3 regions of the Aquariibacter lacus genome follow, and region 1 is predicted to be linked to each of the others. Evidence: predicted binding sites of a transcription regulator. Region 1 holds the regulator's gene; each other region holds the start of a gene.
The links. Region 1 encodes HrcA, which represses chaperone genes, less so after heat shock. Its sites were predicted from a motif close to TTAGCACTCNNNNNNNNNGAGTGCTAA; they were not measured.
Positions count from the first base shown of each region.

Region 1 (5,714 bases):
CTGGTCGACCGCAGCTTCCAGCGCCGGCAGGTCGCTTTCGGCATCGAGCCGGGCGCGCTCGGCCTGCCACTGGGCCAGCAGCGTGGGCAGGGCCTCGGGCGGCTGACGGAAGCGCCGCGCCAGGGCCAGCCAACTGCCCAGGCGCTCGTCGAGTTCGCTCAGGCGCTGCGGGTCCAGGCCCTCGCCGTGCAGGCGGTGGCCCAGCTCGCGGCTGCTGTCGCTGATCAGGGCCTGCACCTGGCGCAGGGTGTCGATCGGACCGCTCAGGCTGTTGTCATGCACCCAGACGGCTTCGAGCCGGTCGATCGCCGCATCGATGCAGGCGCTGGCGCCCGGCGCCTCGCCCGACTCGCCGCCGTCCAGCGCCGCCACGGCCGCAGCCAGGGCGTCGAGGATGGCCTGCGCATGGCTGAGGCGGCGGTGCTCGGCCTCCAGCTCGGCCCATTCGCCTTCGCCGGGGCCCAGGCGCTCGACCTCGCCGATCTGCCAGATCAGGCGCTCGCGCTCGGTCTCGCGCTCGGCCTGGCGGCTGCGGGCGGCGTCCAGGCGCTCGCGGGCCTGCTTCCAGGCCTGGTGGGCGGCGGCCAGGGGCGCGGCGTCGACGCCCGCCCGGCTGTCGAGCAGGGCCCGCACCGGCTCCGGCCGGGTCAGGCCCTGCCAGGCATGCTGGCCGTGGATGTCGACCAGCCAGTCGCCGAGCTCGCGCAGCTGGCTGAGGGTGGCTTGCGCGCCATTGATCCAGGCGCGGCTCTTGCCCTGGCTGTCGACGGTACGGCGCAGCAGCAGGCTGCCGCCGCCGTGGCCGTCGGGGTCGGCGGCGGAATCGAAGCCGCCATCGGACAGCCAACCGGCCAGGCCCTCGGGCGTGTCGAACTCGGCGGCGATCTCGGCCCGCGCCGCGCCCTCGCGCACGACGCTGCCGTCGGCCCGCTGGCCCAGGGCCAGTTGCAGGGCGTCGATCAGGATGGACTTGCCGGCGCCGGTCTCGCCGGTCAGGGCGGTGTAGCCCGGCCCGAAGTCCAGTTCGAGGGCGGGCACGATGACGAAATCACGCAGGCTCAGTCGGCGCAGCATGGCGGTGGGGGCTCGGTGGCGGCCGGATCGGCAACCCGGATTGTGCGCAGGCCGGCTGACGGCATGGCCAGGGCGCGGTGGCTTCAGTCGCCCGGGCCGCTGCCGCTGCTGCCCTCGTTCCAGCGCAGCTTGCGGCGCAGGGTGGCGTAGTAGCTCCAGCCGCGCGGGTGCAGGAAGCGCACCCGGTGCGCGCTGCGCCGCACCAGGATGCGGTCGCCATGCAGCAGGCTGGCCAGGCCCTGGTGGTCGAAGTTCAGGCTGCAATCGCGGCCGGCGACGATCTCGATCGCGACCTCGCCCGAATCCGGCAGCACGATGGGCCGGTTCGACAGCGAATGCGGCGCGATCGGCACCAGCACCCAGCCGGCGATGCCCGGATGCAGCAGCGGCCCGCCGGCCGACAGCGCATAGGCTGTGGAGCCGGTCGGCGACGCGATGATCAGGCCGTCGGCGCGGAAGTTGGCGACGAAGTCGCCCTGCACCTCGACCCGCATCTCGACCATGCCCGACATGCCGCCGCGGGTGACGACCACGTCGTTGACGGCATGGCCCTCGAAGATGGTGCGGCGCATGCTGCCGCCTTCGTCGCGGGTCACGCAGCCGGCCAGCATGGTGCGCTGCTCTTCCTCGTAGTCACCGGCGATCATCGGCGCCAGGGTCTCGCGCAGGGCTTCGAGCGGGATGTCGGTGATGAAGCCGAGCCGGCCCTGGTTGATGCCGACCAGCGGCACGTTCTGCGGCGCGAGCTGGCGGGCCACGGCCAGCATGGTGCCGTCGCCGCCGACGACCACGGCCAGGTCGCAGTGCCGGCCGATCTGCTCGGGCGGCAGGGCCGGGTGCTCGCTCAGGCCGGTGTTCAGCGCGGTGGCCTCGTCCAGCGAAACCTCCAGGCCCTGGCTCAGCAGGAAGTCGGCCACCTGGGCCAGCACCCGGCGGCTGCCCGGGGCTTGGTACTTGCCCACGAGGGCCGCATGTTTGAAGCGCGCGGGCATGAGGAATGCAGGAGAGGGTGTCGAAAAATTACACCACAGCCCCCTGCGTCCACCGGCTCGGACCGACTGGGGTGAACCCCCCTTGCCCGCGCCGCCGCGGACGGCCCCCTGGGCCCGCGGGACGGGGCGGCCTCCTAGAATGAGCCGCATGCTGGATGACCGCGCCAAGACCCTGCTGAAGACCCTGGTCGAGCGCTACATCGCCGACGGGCAGCCGGTCGGCTCGCGCACCCTGTCGCGGGCCTCGGGCCTGGAGCTGAGCCCGGCGACCATCCGCAACGTGATGGCCGATCTCGAAGATCTCGGCCTCATCGCCAGCCCGCACACCAGCGCCGGCCGCGTGCCGACCGCCCGCGGCTACCGGCTCTTCGTCGACACCATGTTGACCGCCCGGCCGCTCGACGCCGCCCAGGTGCTGTCGCCCGAGGGCGCGGCGCCGCTGGCGCCGGACCAGCCGCAGCGCGTCATCGCCCATGCCGCGCAGATGCTGTCGAGCCTGTCGCACTTCGTCGGCGTGATCACGGCGCCGCGCAAGGCCGGCGTCTTCCACCACCTGGAGTTCCTGCGCCTGGGCGAGCGGCGCGTGCTGGTCATCCTGGTCGCGCCGGACGGCGATGTGCAGAACCGCCTCATCGTCACCTCGCAGGACTTCACGGCCGCCCAGCTCATCGAGGCCACCAACTTCATCAATGCGCACTACGCCGGCCTGACCCTGGATGCGGTGCGCGAGAAGCTGCACACCGAGGTGGATGCGCTGCGCGGTGAGATCGCCCAGCTCATGCAGGCCGCCGTGCAGATGGGCAGCGCCGCCGCGGGCGAGCCGGCCGAGCAGCTCGTCGTCAGCGGCGAGCGCAACCTGCTGACCGTGCAGGACTTCTCCAGCGACCTCGGCAGCCTGCGCAAGATGTTCGAGCTCTTCGAGCAGAAGACCCAGCTCATGCGTCTTCTGGAAGTCTCCAGCCGCGCCGAGGGCGTGCGTATCTACATCGGCGGCGAGAGCCAGTTCGTGCCCTACGAAGAGCTGTCGGTCGTCTCCGCGCCCTACACGGTCGACGGCCAGGTCGTCGGCACCCTGGGCGTGATCGGCCCGACCCGCATGGCCTACGAGCGCATGATCCAGATCGTCGACATCACCTCGCGCCTGGTCGGCCAGGCGCTCAGCCAGAAGTAGGGCGGCGGGCCGCCCCGACGCCGCGCCACAATGCGCGCCTGCCCCGGGGGCCGGAAGCTTAAGCGGTATAAGCAAGCGACTCATAATCGTTCGACAGTGGGTTCGAGTCCCACCCGGCCTACCAATCCTGGCCCTTCGCCGCGAGCCGTTCCGATGTCCCTGCCCAACGAGATCGAGATCCGCGTGCTCGACGCGCGATTGAACGACTGGGGCCTGCCGCGCTACCAGACGGCGCTGGCGGCCGGCCTCGACCTGATCGCCTGCCTCGATGCGCCGCTGACGCTGGAGCCGCAGGCCCCGGCCGTGCTCATCCCCAGCGGCCTGGCGCTGCACATGAATGCCGAGGGCCTGTGCGCGATGGTGCTGCCGCGTTCCGGCCTGGGCCACAAGAAGGGCCTGGTGCTGGGCAACGGGGTCGGCCTGATCGATGCGGACTACAGCGCCCAGCTCTACATCAGCGCCTGGAACCGCAATCCGGCCGAGAGCGGCCGGGCCATCACCGTGCAGCCGGGCGAGCGCATTGCGCAGCTCGTCTTCGTGCCGGTGCTGCGGCCGGCGCTGCGGGTGGTCGAGCAGTTCAGCGCCGGCAGCGTGCGCGGCGCGGGCGGTTTCGGCTCGACGGGCGTCTGAGGCGCGCCCGGGCCGGGCGGGCGGCGGGGCCGCCCGCGGCCGGCTTCAGCCCTCGCGCTCGGGCGTCGCGCGGATCTTGTGGACCGCCAGGTCGGCGCCGAGGTATTCGTCCTCCGCATCCAGCCGCAGGCCCACCGCGGCCTTGATCAGGCCGTAGACCAGGGTGCCGCCGATCACGGCCACCAGCACGCCGGCCAGGGTGCCGACGAGTTGCGCGCCGAAGCTCACCCCGCCCAGGCCGCCGAGCGCGGTGCTGCCGAACAGGCCGGCCGCCAGGCCGCCCCAGGCGCCGCACAGGCCGTGCAGCGGCCAGACGCCGAGCACGTCATCGATCTTCAGCTTGTTCTGCGTGATGACGAACATCTTCACGAACAGCGCACCGGCGACGCCGCCGGTGGCCAGCGCGCCCAGCGGATGCATCAGGTCCGAGCCGGCGCAGACGGCGACCAGGCCGGCCAGCGGGCCGTTGTAGGCAAAGCCCGGGTCGTTGCGGCCCAGGGCCCAGGCGACGAGGGTGCCGCCGACCATGGCCATCAGCGAGTTCACCGCGACCAGGCCGCTGACCTTGTCGATGGTCTGCGCGCTCATCACGTTGAAGCCGAACCAGCCGACGGTGAGGATCCAGGCGCCGAGTGCGAGGAAGGGGATGTTCGAGGGCGGGTGCGCGGCGCTGACCCGGCCGTCCCGGCCGTAGCGGCCGCTGCGCGCGCCGAGCAGGATGACCGCCGGCAGCGCGATCCAGCCGCCCACCGCATGCACGACGACCGAGCCGGCGAAGTCGTGGAAGGGCTGGCCGAACCAGGCCGTCAGCAGCTCCTGCATGCCGAAGCGGCCGCCCCAGACCATGCCTTCGAACAGCGGGTAGATGCAGCCGACGATGGCGAAGGTTGCAGCAAGCTGCGGATTGAAGCGGGCCCGCTCGGCGATGCCGCCCGAGACGATGGCCGGGATGGCGGCCGCGAAGGTCAGCAGGAAGAAGAACTTGACCAGCTCGAAGCCGTTGCGCGCGCCCAGCTCGGCGGCCGGCACCAGGAAGCCGACGCCGTAGGCGATGGCATAGCCGATGAAGAAATAGGCCAGGGTCGAGACGGCGAAATCGACCAGGATCTTGACCAGGGCATTGACCTGGTTCTTGTGCCGCACGGTGCCCAGCTCCAGGAAGGCAAAGCCAGCATGCATGGCCAGCACCATGATGGCGCCCAGGAGGATGAACAGCGTATCGCTGCCCGCTTTCAGTTCGTCCATGCCGACCTCGTCTGCACTTGATTGGTGTTGTGAGCGCTATTGCGGTGCGCCGTCGCCCGACCTCGGGCGATTGGCGGGCGGGGCTTGCAACTCGCGTTCCATGCCGGTGCGCGATGCACTGTGGCAAGGCTGCGCTGCCCCCTTGCGGAGCCATCCCCGGCCCATCCCGGGCCGATACGGACGCGAAACGGGGCCGAAACGGGGCGGATGCGCTCAGGCCGGTCCCGCCGCAGCCTGCGCCGCGCTGCGGAAGCGGCCGAACTTCAGCAGCACCGTCGGCAGCACCAGCAGGTTGAGCAGGGTCGAGCTGATCAGGCCGCCGACGATCAGGGTGGCCATCGGCCCCTCGATCTCGCGGCCCGGCTCGGCGCTGCCCAGGGCCAGCGGCGCCAGGCCCAGGCCGGTGACCAGGGCGGTCATCAGGATGGAGGGCAGGCGTTCCTGCGCGCCGCGCAGGGCGGTGGCCAGGTTCCAGGGCAGGCCCTCGACCTCGACAAGCTGCTGGTAGTGCGAGACCAGCATGATCGAGTTGCGCAGCGTGATGCCGAAGAGCGTGACGAAGCCGACCACCGAGCCCAGGCTCAGCCCGCCGCCGCCGGCCA
Region 1 is NZ_JAERRA010000001.1:727,071-732,784, forward strand. Features, by position in the region: gene recN (DNA repair protein RecN) at 1-1,074, opposite strand, end outside; gene JI742_RS03310 (NAD kinase) at 1,158-2,066, opposite strand; gene hrcA (heat-inducible transcriptional repressor HrcA) at 2,215-3,237, shown strand; tRNA gene JI742_RS03320 (tRNA-Ile) at 3,285-3,361, shown strand; gene dut (dUTP diphosphatase) at 3,391-3,867, shown strand; gene JI742_RS03330 (ammonium transporter) at 3,913-5,112, opposite strand; gene JI742_RS03335 (efflux RND transporter permease subunit) at 5,326-5,714, opposite strand, start outside.

Region 2 (5,714 bases), 320 kb from region 1:
CCGAACGCCGAATGCGGTCAAGCTACCATCGCCCGAGGGTTTGCACGGACCGACGAATGACATGCCAAGCGGGCGTGGGCCTGCAAGCCGCTTCCGGGTCCGGCCATGCCCCGTGTCCAGCACATGCGTGTCAGGCAGAAACAGACCGAGTCACCATGGTGTCCTCCCCCTCCTGCCCTGTCGCTACCGAATTGAAGCAGGTCGTCGCTTATCTCGCGCCCGAGATTCCCTCGCTCTCCGCCACCTTTGTTTACGAGGAACTTCACGCGGTGGAGCGGCGCGGCCTGCGCGTTGTGCCCATTTCCGTGCACCGGCCGGCGCGCCCGGCTGCCGACCAGGCCCGCCTGAGCGAGCGGGTCCGTGTTCTGTACGACACCCACCCCGCCCGGTTCGCCCTGGGCGCTTTGCTGAGCCTGCCGCGCTTTGGCCCAGGCCTGTTCGGCGCGCTCGGGCAACTGGCGGGCGATCTCGTGGCCTGCGGCCTGCTCAAGCCGGCCAGTTGGAAGCTGGCCTACCAGTTCCTGGCCGGTGCCCGTCTGGCTCGGCTGATGCAAGACGAGGGCTGTCACCACCTCCACGTGCACTTCGCGCATGTCCCGGCGCAGATTGCGATGTATGCCGCGGCGCTGTCCGGGCTTCCCTTCACGGTGACAGCGCATGCCAACGACATCTTCGAGCGGGGCTTGCTGCTGCAGCGCAAGGCAGCGCGCGCCAAGCGCTTCCTGACGATTTCCGAGCACAACCTGAAGTATTTGCGCGCGCTCGGCATTCCCCCGGCACAACTGAGCCTGGTGCGCTGCGGCGTGAGTTTCAGCCCGCGGTCGCGGCCGGCAGGTGCCGCCGGCCAGCCCTTCGTGCTGGGCTCGCTGGGACGCATGGTCGAGAAGAAGGGCTTCGACGTGCTGATCGAGACGCTTGCGCGGCTGCGCGCCGAGGGTCGAGCCGTCGTCCTGCGCCTGGCCGGCGACGGCCCGCTGCGGCCGGCGCTGGAGGCCCAGGCGGCTGCCCTCGGCCTGGGCGAGGCCGTGCGCTTCGACGGCAGCCTCTCGCACGAGCAGGTGGCCGACTGGATGAACGCGCTCGACAGCTTCGTGCTGGCCTGCAAGGAAGACCGCAACGGCGACATGGACGGCATCCCCGTCGTGCTGATGGAGGCCATGTCGCAGTCGTTGCCGGTGGTTTCGACCCGGCTTTCGGGCATTCCCGAGCTGGTCATGCACGAGCAAAGCGGCCTGCTGGCCGAACCGGCCGACGCGGCCGACCTGGCGCGGCAGATCGCGCGCCTGATCGATTCCGACGCACTGCGTGCGCAGTTGGGCCGGGACGGCTGCCAGCATGTGATGGCCGAGTTCGGCATGGCCCAAAACATCGACCGCCTGCTGGCCGCCTTCGCGCTGCCCCGGCACGGCTGAACCTTGATCCACAGGACGCCCCCCCATGAGCCGCCGCTATGCCCTGATTTCGCCCTGCCGCAATGAATCCAAGTACATGCGGCAGACCCTGGACACCGTGGTCGGGCAGTCGCTCACGCCGGCGCTCTGGGTGATCGTCGACGACGGTTCAAGTGACGAGACGCCACAGATCCTGGCCGAGTACGCCGCGCGCCATCCCTGGATCCGCATCGTCACCCGCCAGGACCGAGGCCGTCGCGCCGTCGGCCCCGGGGTGATCGAGGCTTTCTACGCCGGCTACGAAACCATCGTGCCGGAGGACTTCGATTACGTCTGCAAGCTCGACCTGGACCTGCGCCTGCCGCTGCGCTACTTCGAGATCCTGGTCGAGCGCATGGAGGCGAATCCGCGCATCGCCACCTGCAGCGGCAAGGCCTATGTCGAGGAACACGGCACGCTGCGCGACGAGAACCACGGCGACGAGACCTCGCTGGGCATGACCAAGTTCTACCGCGTCAGCGCTTTCAAGGACATCGGCGGCTTCGTGCGCGAGGTGATGTGGGACGGCATCGACTGCCACCGTTGCCGGATGAAGGGCTGGATCGCCTGCAGTTGGAATGAACCGGAGCTTCGCTTCATCCACCTGCGGCCGATGGGGTCCAGCCAGCAGAGCATCTACACCGGCCGCATGCGCCACGGCTTCGGCCAGTACTTCATGGGCACCGGCCTGCTCTACCTCAGCGCCAGCGCGCTGAGCCGGATCGGTGAGAAGCCCTTCCTGCTGGGCAGCCTGGCCGTGATCTGGGGCTGGCTGCGCAGCGCGCTTGCCGGCAAGCCGCGCTACGAGGACCCTGAGTTCCGCCGCTTCCTGCGCGCCTACCAGATGCGCGCGCTGCTGGTCGGCAAGCGGCGGGCCATCGAGGAAATCCACCGGGCCAAGGGCATCGCCTGAAGCGGCAGCGCGGGCCGGGAACTTGTCCCCGGAAACTGTGGACAAGTCTGTGGGCGGAGCCGGGATGCGCGCGCCAAGTACTTGTCCCCCGGGCCGCCGGCCTGGATTGACCTCTCCAGGGCAGGCACAGCGGAACGCTTGCCGCGCCTTAGCACTCAAAAAGTCCGAGTGCTAACATCTTGGCGAGGAGACTGCCGATGAACCCCCTGACGCCGATTCCGACATCTGCCAGCGCCGCCGCGCTGAGCCTGCGCGACCCCTGGGCCATGGTGCCCTCGCTGGGCAACCTCGAGGCCTACATCCGCGCGGTGAACCAGCTTCCGATGCTCAGTGCCGAGGAAGAGCAGGACTGCGGCCGCCGCCTGCGCGACCACGGCGACCTCGCTGCGGCCGGCCGGCTCGTGCTTTCGCACCTGCGGCTGGTCGTCTCCGTCTCGCGCCAGTACCTGGGCTACGGCCTGCCGCAGGGCGATCTGATCCAGGAAGGCAATGTCGGCCTGATGAAGGCCGTCAAGCGCTACGACCCCGAGCAGGGCGTGCGCCTGGTCAGCTACGCGCTGCACTGGATCAAGGCCGAGATCCACGATTACATCCTGCGCAACTGGCGCCTGGTCAAGGTGGCCACGACCAAGGCGCAGCGCAAGCTCTTCTTCAACCTGCGCTCGATCAAGCAGGGCCTGCGGGCCCGGGCCGAGCTGGGGGACAGCCACCGCCAGGGCCTGAGCGAGGCCGAGATCGATCAGGTCGCCGAGACGCTGCAAGTCAAGCGCGAGGACGTGATCGAGATGGAAACCCGCATGGCCGGCGGCGAGGTCGCGCTGGAGCCGTCGGAAGGCGACGAGGACGGCCCCGCCGCGCCGATTGCCTGGCTGGCCGACGAGCACAGCGAGCCCAGCCGCATGCTGGAGCTGGCGCATCGCGACCACTTGGCGAGCGACGGCCTGCGCGAAGCCCTGTCGGGCCTGGATGCGCGCAGCCGCCGCATCGTCGAATCGCGCTGGCTGCACGTGGCCGACGATGGCTCGGGCGGCGCCACGCTGCACGAGCTTGCGGCCGAGTACGGCGTCAGCGCCGAGCGCATCCGCCAGATCGAGGTGGCTGCGCTGAAGAAGATGCGCAAGGCCCTGGCCGGGGTCTGAACCTTCAGCGTCCGCCGCCGCCCCGGGACGGGCGCGGCGCGACGGCCGCGCCGCTCAGCCGCCTGCCAGCAGGATGCGCAGATCGGCCAGCCAGGCTTCGATCGGCGTGCCGTAGCGCACGAAGAGCCGCGTGCGGCCCTGCATGTCGAACACATAGGCGCCGGCGGTGTGGTCCAGGGTGTAGCCCTCGTTGCCGTCCTTGTTCGGCACCTTCTGGTAGAAAACCTTGAAGCCCTGGGCCACGGCCTTGGTCTCGTCCAGCGTGCCGCGCAGCGCGACGAAGGCCGGGTCGAAGGAGGCCATGTAGGCCTTGAGCAATTCGGCGCTGTCCCGCTCCGGGTCGACGGTGACGAAGATGGCTTGCAGCTTGTCGCCCTCGGCACCGAGCTGCTTCTTGACCTGCGCCAGCTCGGCCATGGTCGTGGGGCAGACGTCGGGGCACTGGGTGTAGCCGAAGAAGACGACGACCAGCTTGCCGGCGTAGTCGGCCAGGCTGCGGAGCTGGCCCTCCGGATCGCTGAGCTTGAGCGACTTGCCGTAGTCCAGCCCGGTGATGTCGACTGCCTTGAAGCTCGACGAGCCGGCCTGGGGCGCCGCCGAGCCCGGGCCGCCCGCATCGTCGCAGCCCGCCAGGCTGGCGCCCAGCGCGATCAGCAGGCCGGCAGCCAGAAGGCGCAGGCGGGGATGGCAGGCGACGGACAGCTTCATGCGGGGGGCTTTCGGAACAGGCAAGGGCACAGGCCGCTCAAGCCAGCCAGAGCGGCTTGAGGTAGTGATCGAGCAGCAACGCGGCGAACAGCAGCGACAGGTGCCAGATCGAGAAGCGGAAGGTGGCGCGGGCCAGCGGCTCGCTGTAGGCCTGCTTCAGGCGCCAGGCGTACTGGCAGAAACGCAGGCCCAGCGCGACGGCCGCCGCCAGGTAGAGCCAACTGCTCATGCGCGAGACGAAGGGCAGCAGCGTGGCCGCGAACAGCACCAGGGTGTAGAGCCAGATTTGCAGCCGGGTGAACTCGCTGCCATGGGTGACCGGCAGCATGGGCAGGCCGGCGCGGGCGTAGTCCTCGACCCGGTAGAGGGCCAGGGCCCAGAAGTGCGGCGGCGTCCAGAGGAAGATGATCAGGCAGAGGATGAGCGACTCGGGGCCGACTTCGCCGCGGATTGCCGCCCAACCCAGCACCGGCGGCATCGCGCCCGAGGCGCCGCCGATCACGATGTTCTGCGGCGTCATGGGCTTGAGCACCACTGTGTAGACGATGGCGTAGCCGACGAAGGTGGCGAAGGTCAGCCAGGCGGTCAGGGGATTCACCTCGAACCACAGCAGGGCCATGCCGGCCGCGCACAGCACGGTGGCGAAGCTGAGGGTCTGGGCCACGCCCAGCTCGCCCTTGGCGGTCGCACGCCAGGCGGTGCGCTTCATCTTCGAATCGATGGTCTGCTCGACCATGCAGTTGAAGACGGCCGCCGCGCTGGCCACCAGCCAGATGCCGACCGAAGCCAGCAGCACGCGCTGCCAGCCCCGGGCGCCGGGCCAGCCCGGGATGGCCAGCAGCATGCCGATCAGCGCGCAGAAGACGATGAGCTGCACCACCCGCGGCTTGGTCAGCGCCATGAACTGGCGCCAGCGGGCCGGAGGCGCCGGCAGCGCAGATGCGGAAAGCGGGGTGGACACAGGGACTCGGGGAGGTCGATGCAGGGCCGGGGGCGCCCCGCCGGCAGCAGGCCGATGGGACAGGAGCGAACCCGCGATTCTAGGGAGCGCGGGCCATATCCCGGACCGGATGGACCGCAGGCCCGGCCACTTCAGCCGGCGAGCGGCCCGGGCTCAGGCGCAACAAGGTCCGCAGCAGCACCATGATGAGCACCGCCGCGCCCCCGGTGTGGGCCACCGCCGCCAGCAGCGGCCAGCCGAGCACGACATTGGACACGCCGGACGCGAGCTGCCAGGCCGCCAGGCCGGCCAGGCTGGCCGCCGCCGGGCGCAGTTCAGGACCGCGCCGGAACAGCATCAGGGCCGTTGCCAGCATGGCGCCCAGCACCACCAGGGCACCCAGGCGGTGGGTGACGTGGATGGCGGTCAGGGCCTCGAAGGGCAGCCAATCGCCGTCCTTGCCGGTGCCCAGCGGCCGGAAGATCGCGAAGCCGTGCTCGAAATCCATGGCCGGCCACCAGCGTCCCTGGCAGGTCGGGAAGTCGGTGCAGGCCAGCACGGCGTAGTTGGTGCTGACCCACCCG
Region 2 is NZ_JAERRA010000001.1:1,048,088-1,053,801, reverse strand. Features, by position in the region: gene JI742_RS04845 (glycosyltransferase) at 75-1,412, shown strand; gene JI742_RS04840 (glycosyltransferase family 2 protein) at 1,438-2,343, shown strand; gene rpoH (RNA polymerase sigma factor RpoH) at 2,541-3,482, shown strand; gene JI742_RS04830 (SCO family protein) at 3,537-4,190, opposite strand; gene cyoE (heme o synthase) at 4,228-5,151, opposite strand; gene JI742_RS04820 (COX15/CtaA family protein) at 5,231-5,714, opposite strand, start outside.
Region 2: a site for HrcA is predicted at 2,492-2,518, ahead of rpoH (RNA polymerase sigma factor RpoH). Genes of this name have one in related genera too.

Region 3 (5,714 bases), 170 kb from region 1:
GCGCGCACCTGCACCTCTACGGCAAGTCCAGCGCCCGCAAGGGCCGCAAGATGGGCCACCTGACCTTCACCGCCGCCACCGCCGAGCAAGCCCGCGCGGCCGCGCTGCAGGCGGCGGCGCTGCTGGGTCTGCCGGCCTTCTGAGCCGCCCCGCGCCGGCCCCTGCCTTGTCGCCTGCCGTGAACGCCGCTGCCCCCGGCCCCCTGCTGCGTGACGGCGCGTCCGCCGAGGCGCTGGCCGAGGCCGCTGAGCGGCTGGCGGCCGGCCGCCTCGTCGCCTTCCCGACCGAGACCGTCTACGGCCTGGGCGCGCGGGCCGACGAGGCCGCAGCCGTCGCCGCCATCTACGCGGCCAAGGGCCGGCCGGCCGACCATCCGCTGATCGTGCATGTGGCCGAGCCGCAAGATGCGGTCGCCTTCACCCGCGACTGGCCACCGCTCGCGCAGCGCCTGGCCGCGGCCTTCTGGCCGGGGCCGCTGACCCTGATCCTGCCGCGCCGCGCCGGCCTGGCCGAAGCCGCGGCCGGCGGCCAGGACAGCCTGGGCCTGCGCTGCCCCGACCACCCCGTGGCCCGCGCCCTGCTGCGCGCAGCGGCCGCACGCGGCGTGCCGGGCGTGGCCGCGCCCAGCGCGAACCGCTTCGGCCGCATCAGCCCGACCCGCGCCGCCCATGTGCTCGACGAGTTCGCCGCGCTCGGCCCGGAGGCGCTGCTGATCCTCGACGGCGGCGCCTGCGCGGTCGGCATCGAATCGACCATCGTCGACCTCTCGCGCGGCCGGCCGGTGCTGCTGCGCCCCGGCCAGCTCGGCGCCGAGGCGGTGGCCGCCGCAGCCGGCGAGCCGGTGCGGCCGCCCGATGCCGACGCACCGCGCGCCTCGGGCACCCTGGCCTCGCACTACGCGCCGCGTGCCCGGCTGCTGCTGATGTCGGCCGAGGCCCTGCAAGCGGCGCTGGAGCGCCTGCCCGGCGACGCGCCCGCGCCCGCGGTTTATGCTCGCGCCCGCCTGGCGCTGCCGCCCGCGCTGGCCGAGCTTCGGATGCCGGCCGAGCCGGCGGCCGCGGCCCAGGCCCTGTTTGCCGATCTGCGCCGCCTGGACGCCGGACATCCGGCGGCGATCTGGGTCGAGACCCCTCCGGATACCGCCGACTGGGCGGGCGTGCGCGACCGCCTGCGCCGCGCCGCAGCCTGAGCCGCTGCGCCCCCGGCCCCCACTTCTTCCGCTGGAGACACCATGCAAGCCACCTCCCCCCTGCGCCGCATGCGCACCGGGCTCTCTGCCACCCTGGCCGCGGCAGCCGCCGCCCTGCTGGTCGCCTGCGGCGGGGGCGGCGATCTGGTGGACCCCTTCGACGCGAAGCGGCTCTTCGTCTTCGGCGACGAGACCAACATCATCCTCGGCAGCTCGGGCGGCCCGGCCGGCCGGCGCTACACCGTCAACACCCGCAATGCCGACAGCAGCGTCAACTGCCTGGACAACCCGATCTGGGTGCAGCAGCTCGGCCGGGAGCTGAACATCGGCTTCAGCCAGTGCCCTCTGCCGGTCACCGAGGAAGCCAGCCCGCGCGGCACCATGCTCGCCACCGTCGGCGGAACCATCCCCGACCTGGAAACCCGGATCACCACCTTCCTGGCCGGCACGTCGATTGCCGAGGGCGACCTGGCCACGGTCTACACCGGGCAGAACGACTTGATCGCGCTCTACGGCACGATCAACACGGCGGCCCAGGCCACTGCGGCCGTTGCAACGGCGCGCGAGCTGGGCAACCGCCTCGGCCTCCAGATCAACCGCCTGGCGCAGGCCGATGTGCGGGTGCTGTTCGGCACCCTGCCGAACCTGAACCTGACGCCCTGGGGCCGTGCGCAGACCTCCTCGGTCTTCAATCCGCAGACCGTGCTGCGCAACATGACCGAGGCCTTCAACACCGGCCTGCGTGCCACCGTGATCAACGACGGTCGCCTGATCGGCCTGGTCGACATCGGCGACCGCGTCGGCCTGCTGGCCGACAGCCCGAGCAGTCTGGGCAGTGGCGGCAATGCGGTGAATGCGGCCTGCACGACGGCCGTGCCGAACTGCTTCGACGACACCCTGATCTCGGCCGCCAACGAGACCAACCACCTCTGGGTCAGCGACCGCCACTTCGGCGTGACCGCGCACGACATCATCGGCCTGCGTGCGATCAACCGGGTCGAGACCAATCCCTTCTGAGTTCCGCTGCCCGCGCCGGGCCGGCCATGCCCCTGCGGGCCGGCCGGCCCGGCATGCCTGACCGATGAGCGCCGACCCGTCCCCCGTTTCCCCTGCCGCCGGCCTGCCCGGCTGGTCCTTCGACGATGTCGAGCGCCGCGCCCTGCGCATGGACCGCGCCCGCACCGAGTTGCAGCACGGCCGTCCCCTGGCCCTGCGGGCCGGCCCCGGCCAGCCCGGCCTGCTGGTGGCTGCGGTCGAGACCCTGGGCGCCGCGGGCTGGTCGCGCTGGCAAAGCGGCCGAGGCGCGCTACGCCTGCTGCTGAGCGCCGAGCGGCTGCAGGCCCTGGGCCAGCGCGGCGACCTGGTGGCCGCCCACCTGCCGCTGCCAGCCGACCTGGACCTGGCCGGCCTGCAAGCCCTGGCCGCCGTGCAGGCGCGCCCCGACCAGGCGCCCGGCGGCGCCTGGGGCCTGGACTGGCCGGCCGAGCGCCGGGCGGCCTGGCTGGCCGAGGCCCGACCGGCCGATGCCGCCGAGCAGGCCGCCCTGCGCCTGGTCAAGCTCGGCCCCCTCAGCCCGGCCCTGCTGCACCTGGCGCTGCCGGCCGACACCCTGGATGCGGCCGTGGCCGATGGCTTGGTGGAGATCGCGCCGCAGGCCATCGACGCCGCCCGCGGCGCGCCGCGCGCCCTGCTGCGCCGCCTGAGCGACGCGCATGTGCCGATCGCCGCGCATGAGGACTGCACCCTGGTGCTGTTCCGCGAGCTGCACGGCGAGACCGAGCACCTCGCGCTCGTCGTCGGCCAGCCCGACCGCAGCCAGCCGGTGCCGGTGCGCCTGCACTCCTCCTGCTTCACCGGCGACCTGCTCGGCAGCCTGCGCTGCGATTGCGGCGACCAGCTTCAGGGCGCCATCGCGCGCCTGGCCGAATCGGGCGGCGTGCTGCTCTACCTGGCCCAGGAAGGCCGGGGCACCGGCCTGGCCAGCAAGCTCAGGGCCTACCGGCTGCAGGACACCGGCCTGGATACGCTGGATGCCGACCGCTACCTCGGCTTCCGCGCCGACGAGCGCGACTTCCAGGCGGCGGCGGCCATGCTCGATGCCCTGGGCATCGCCCGCATCCGGCTGCTGACCAACAACCCGGCCAAGATCGATGCGCTGCGCGCGGCCGGCATCGACGTGGTCGACCGGCTGCCGCTGGTCGTGCCGAGCAATCCGCACAACGCCCGCTACCTCGCCACCAAGCGCGACCGCGCCGGCCACCTGCGCGACGACGAGCAGGCCTGAAGCCGCCGGGCCGCCGCACGGCCCGGCCGGCCCCTGAATCGGCCCGCGCAGTTCGCGCCCGGCGGTCCCTGCCGGCCGGGCGCGAAATCCCGCCTCTTGAAAGCCCGGGGCCCGTCCCTATAATCCGATTGCTAGCACTCATACACCGTGAGTGCTAACGCTGCGAGATGCCCCACCGGACCCGCAGCCTCTCTTGCCTTGCGGTGGCCCGTTCATCGTGCCGCCGCGTCCACCACGACTTCCGTTGAGGAGCCCCCATGAAGCTTCGCCCCCTGCACGACCGCGTGATCGTCAAGCGCCTCGAACAAGAAACCAAGACTGCCTCGGGCATCTTCATTCCCGACAACGCGGCCGAGAAGCCGGACCAGGGCGAAGTCCTGGCCGTCGGCCCGGGCAAGCGCAATGACAAGGGCGATTTCGTCGCCCTGAACATCAAGGTCGGCGACCGCGTCCTGTTCGGCAAGTACTCGGGCCAGACCGTCAAGGTCGACGGCGACGAGCTGCTGGTCATGCGCGAAGAGGACCTCTTCGCCGTCGTCGAAAAGTAAGCCGCGTGGCAAGCCCCTGCGCTTGCACACCGCTCACCGCACCCACACACACTGAATTCGGAGATCCAACATGGCAGCTAAAGACGTCATCTTCGGCGGCGACGCCCGCGCCCGCATGGTCGAAGGCGTGAACATCCTGGCCAATGCGGTCAAGGTCACCCTGGGCCCCAAGGGCCGCAACGTGGTCCTCGAGCGCTCCTTCGGCGCCCCCACCGTCACCAAGGACGGTGTGTCGGTCGCCAAGGAAATCGAGCTGAAGGACAAGCTCCAGAACATGGGCGCCCAGATGGTCAAGGAAGTCGCTTCCAAGACCAGCGACAACGCCGGTGACGGCACCACCACCGCCACCGTGCTGGCCCAGGCCATCGTGCGCGAAGGCATGAAGTACGTGGCCGCCGGCATGAACCCGATGGACCTCAAGCGCGGCATCGACAAGGCGGTCACCGCCCTGGTCGCCGAGCTGAAGAAGGCCAGCAAGGCCACCACGACCAGCAAGGAAATCGCCCAGGTCGGCACCATCTCGGCCAACAGCGACAGCGACGTCGGCGAGATCATCGCCCGCGCGATGGACAAGGTCGGCAAGGAAGGCGTCATCACCGTCGAAGACGGCAAGAGCCTGAACAACGAGCTGGATGTCGTCGAGGGCATGCAGTTCGACCGCGGCTACCTGTCGCCCTACTTCATCAACAACCCCGAGAAGCAGTCGGCGATCCTGGACAACCCCTTCGTGCTGCTCTTCGACAAGAAGATCAGCAACATCCGTGACCTGCTGCCCACGCTGGAGCAAGTGGCCAAGGCCGGCCGCCCGCTGCTGATCATCGCGGAAGAAGTCGACGGTGAGGCGCTGGCCACCCTGGTGGTCAACACCATCCGCGGCATCCTGAAGGTCGTCGCCGTCAAGGCGCCGGGCTTCGGCGACCGCCGCAAGGCCATGCTGGAAGACATCGCCATCCTGACCGGCGGCAAGGTCATCGCCGAGGAAGTCGGCCTGACGCTGGAGAAGGTCACCCTGGCCGACCTGGGCCAGGCCAAGCGCGTCGAAGTGGGCAAGGAAAACACCACCATCATCGACGGTGCCGGCGCTGCCGCGGACATCGAAGCCCGCGTCAAGCAGATCCGCATCCAGATCGAGGAAGCCACCAGCGACTACGACCGCGAGAAGCTGCAAGAGCGCGTGGCCAAGCTGGCCGGCGGTGTCGCCGTCATCAAGGTCGGTGCCGCCACCGAAGTCGAGATGAAGGAAAAGAAGGCCCGCGTGGAAGACGCGCTGCACGCCACCCGTGCCGCCGTGGAAGAGGGCATCGTCGCCGGTGGCGGCGTCGCCCTGCTGCGTGCCAAGCAAGCCGCCGGCAAGATCGAAGGCGCCAATGCCGACCAGGACGCCGGCATCAAGCTGGTGCTGAAGGCCATCGAAGCCCCGCTGCGCGAGATCGTCTACAACGCCGGCGGCGAACCCAGCGTGGTCGTCAATGCCGTGCTGAGCGGCTCGGGCAACTACGGCTTCAATGCCGCCAACGACACCTACGGCGACATGATCGAGATGGGCATCCTGGATCCCACCAAGGTCACCCGCACCGCGCTGCAGAACGCGGCCTCGGTCGCCAGCCTGATGCTGACCACCGAGTGCATGGTTGCCGAAGCCCCGAAGGACGAGGCCCCGGCCATGGGCGGCGGTGCCATGGGCGGCATGGGC
Region 3 is NZ_JAERRA010000001.1:559,374-565,087, reverse strand. Features, by position in the region: gene JI742_RS02590 (5-(carboxyamino)imidazole ribonucleotide synthase) at 1-143, shown strand, start outside; gene JI742_RS02585 (L-threonylcarbamoyladenylate synthase) at 203-1,189, shown strand; gene JI742_RS02580 (SGNH/GDSL hydrolase family protein) at 1,232-2,206, shown strand; gene ribA (GTP cyclohydrolase II) at 2,271-3,473, shown strand; gene JI742_RS02570 (co-chaperone GroES) at 3,731-4,021, shown strand; gene groL (chaperonin GroEL) at 4,092-5,714, shown strand, end outside.
Region 3: a site for HrcA is predicted at 3,605-3,631, ahead of JI742_RS02570 (co-chaperone GroES). Genes of this name have one in related genera too.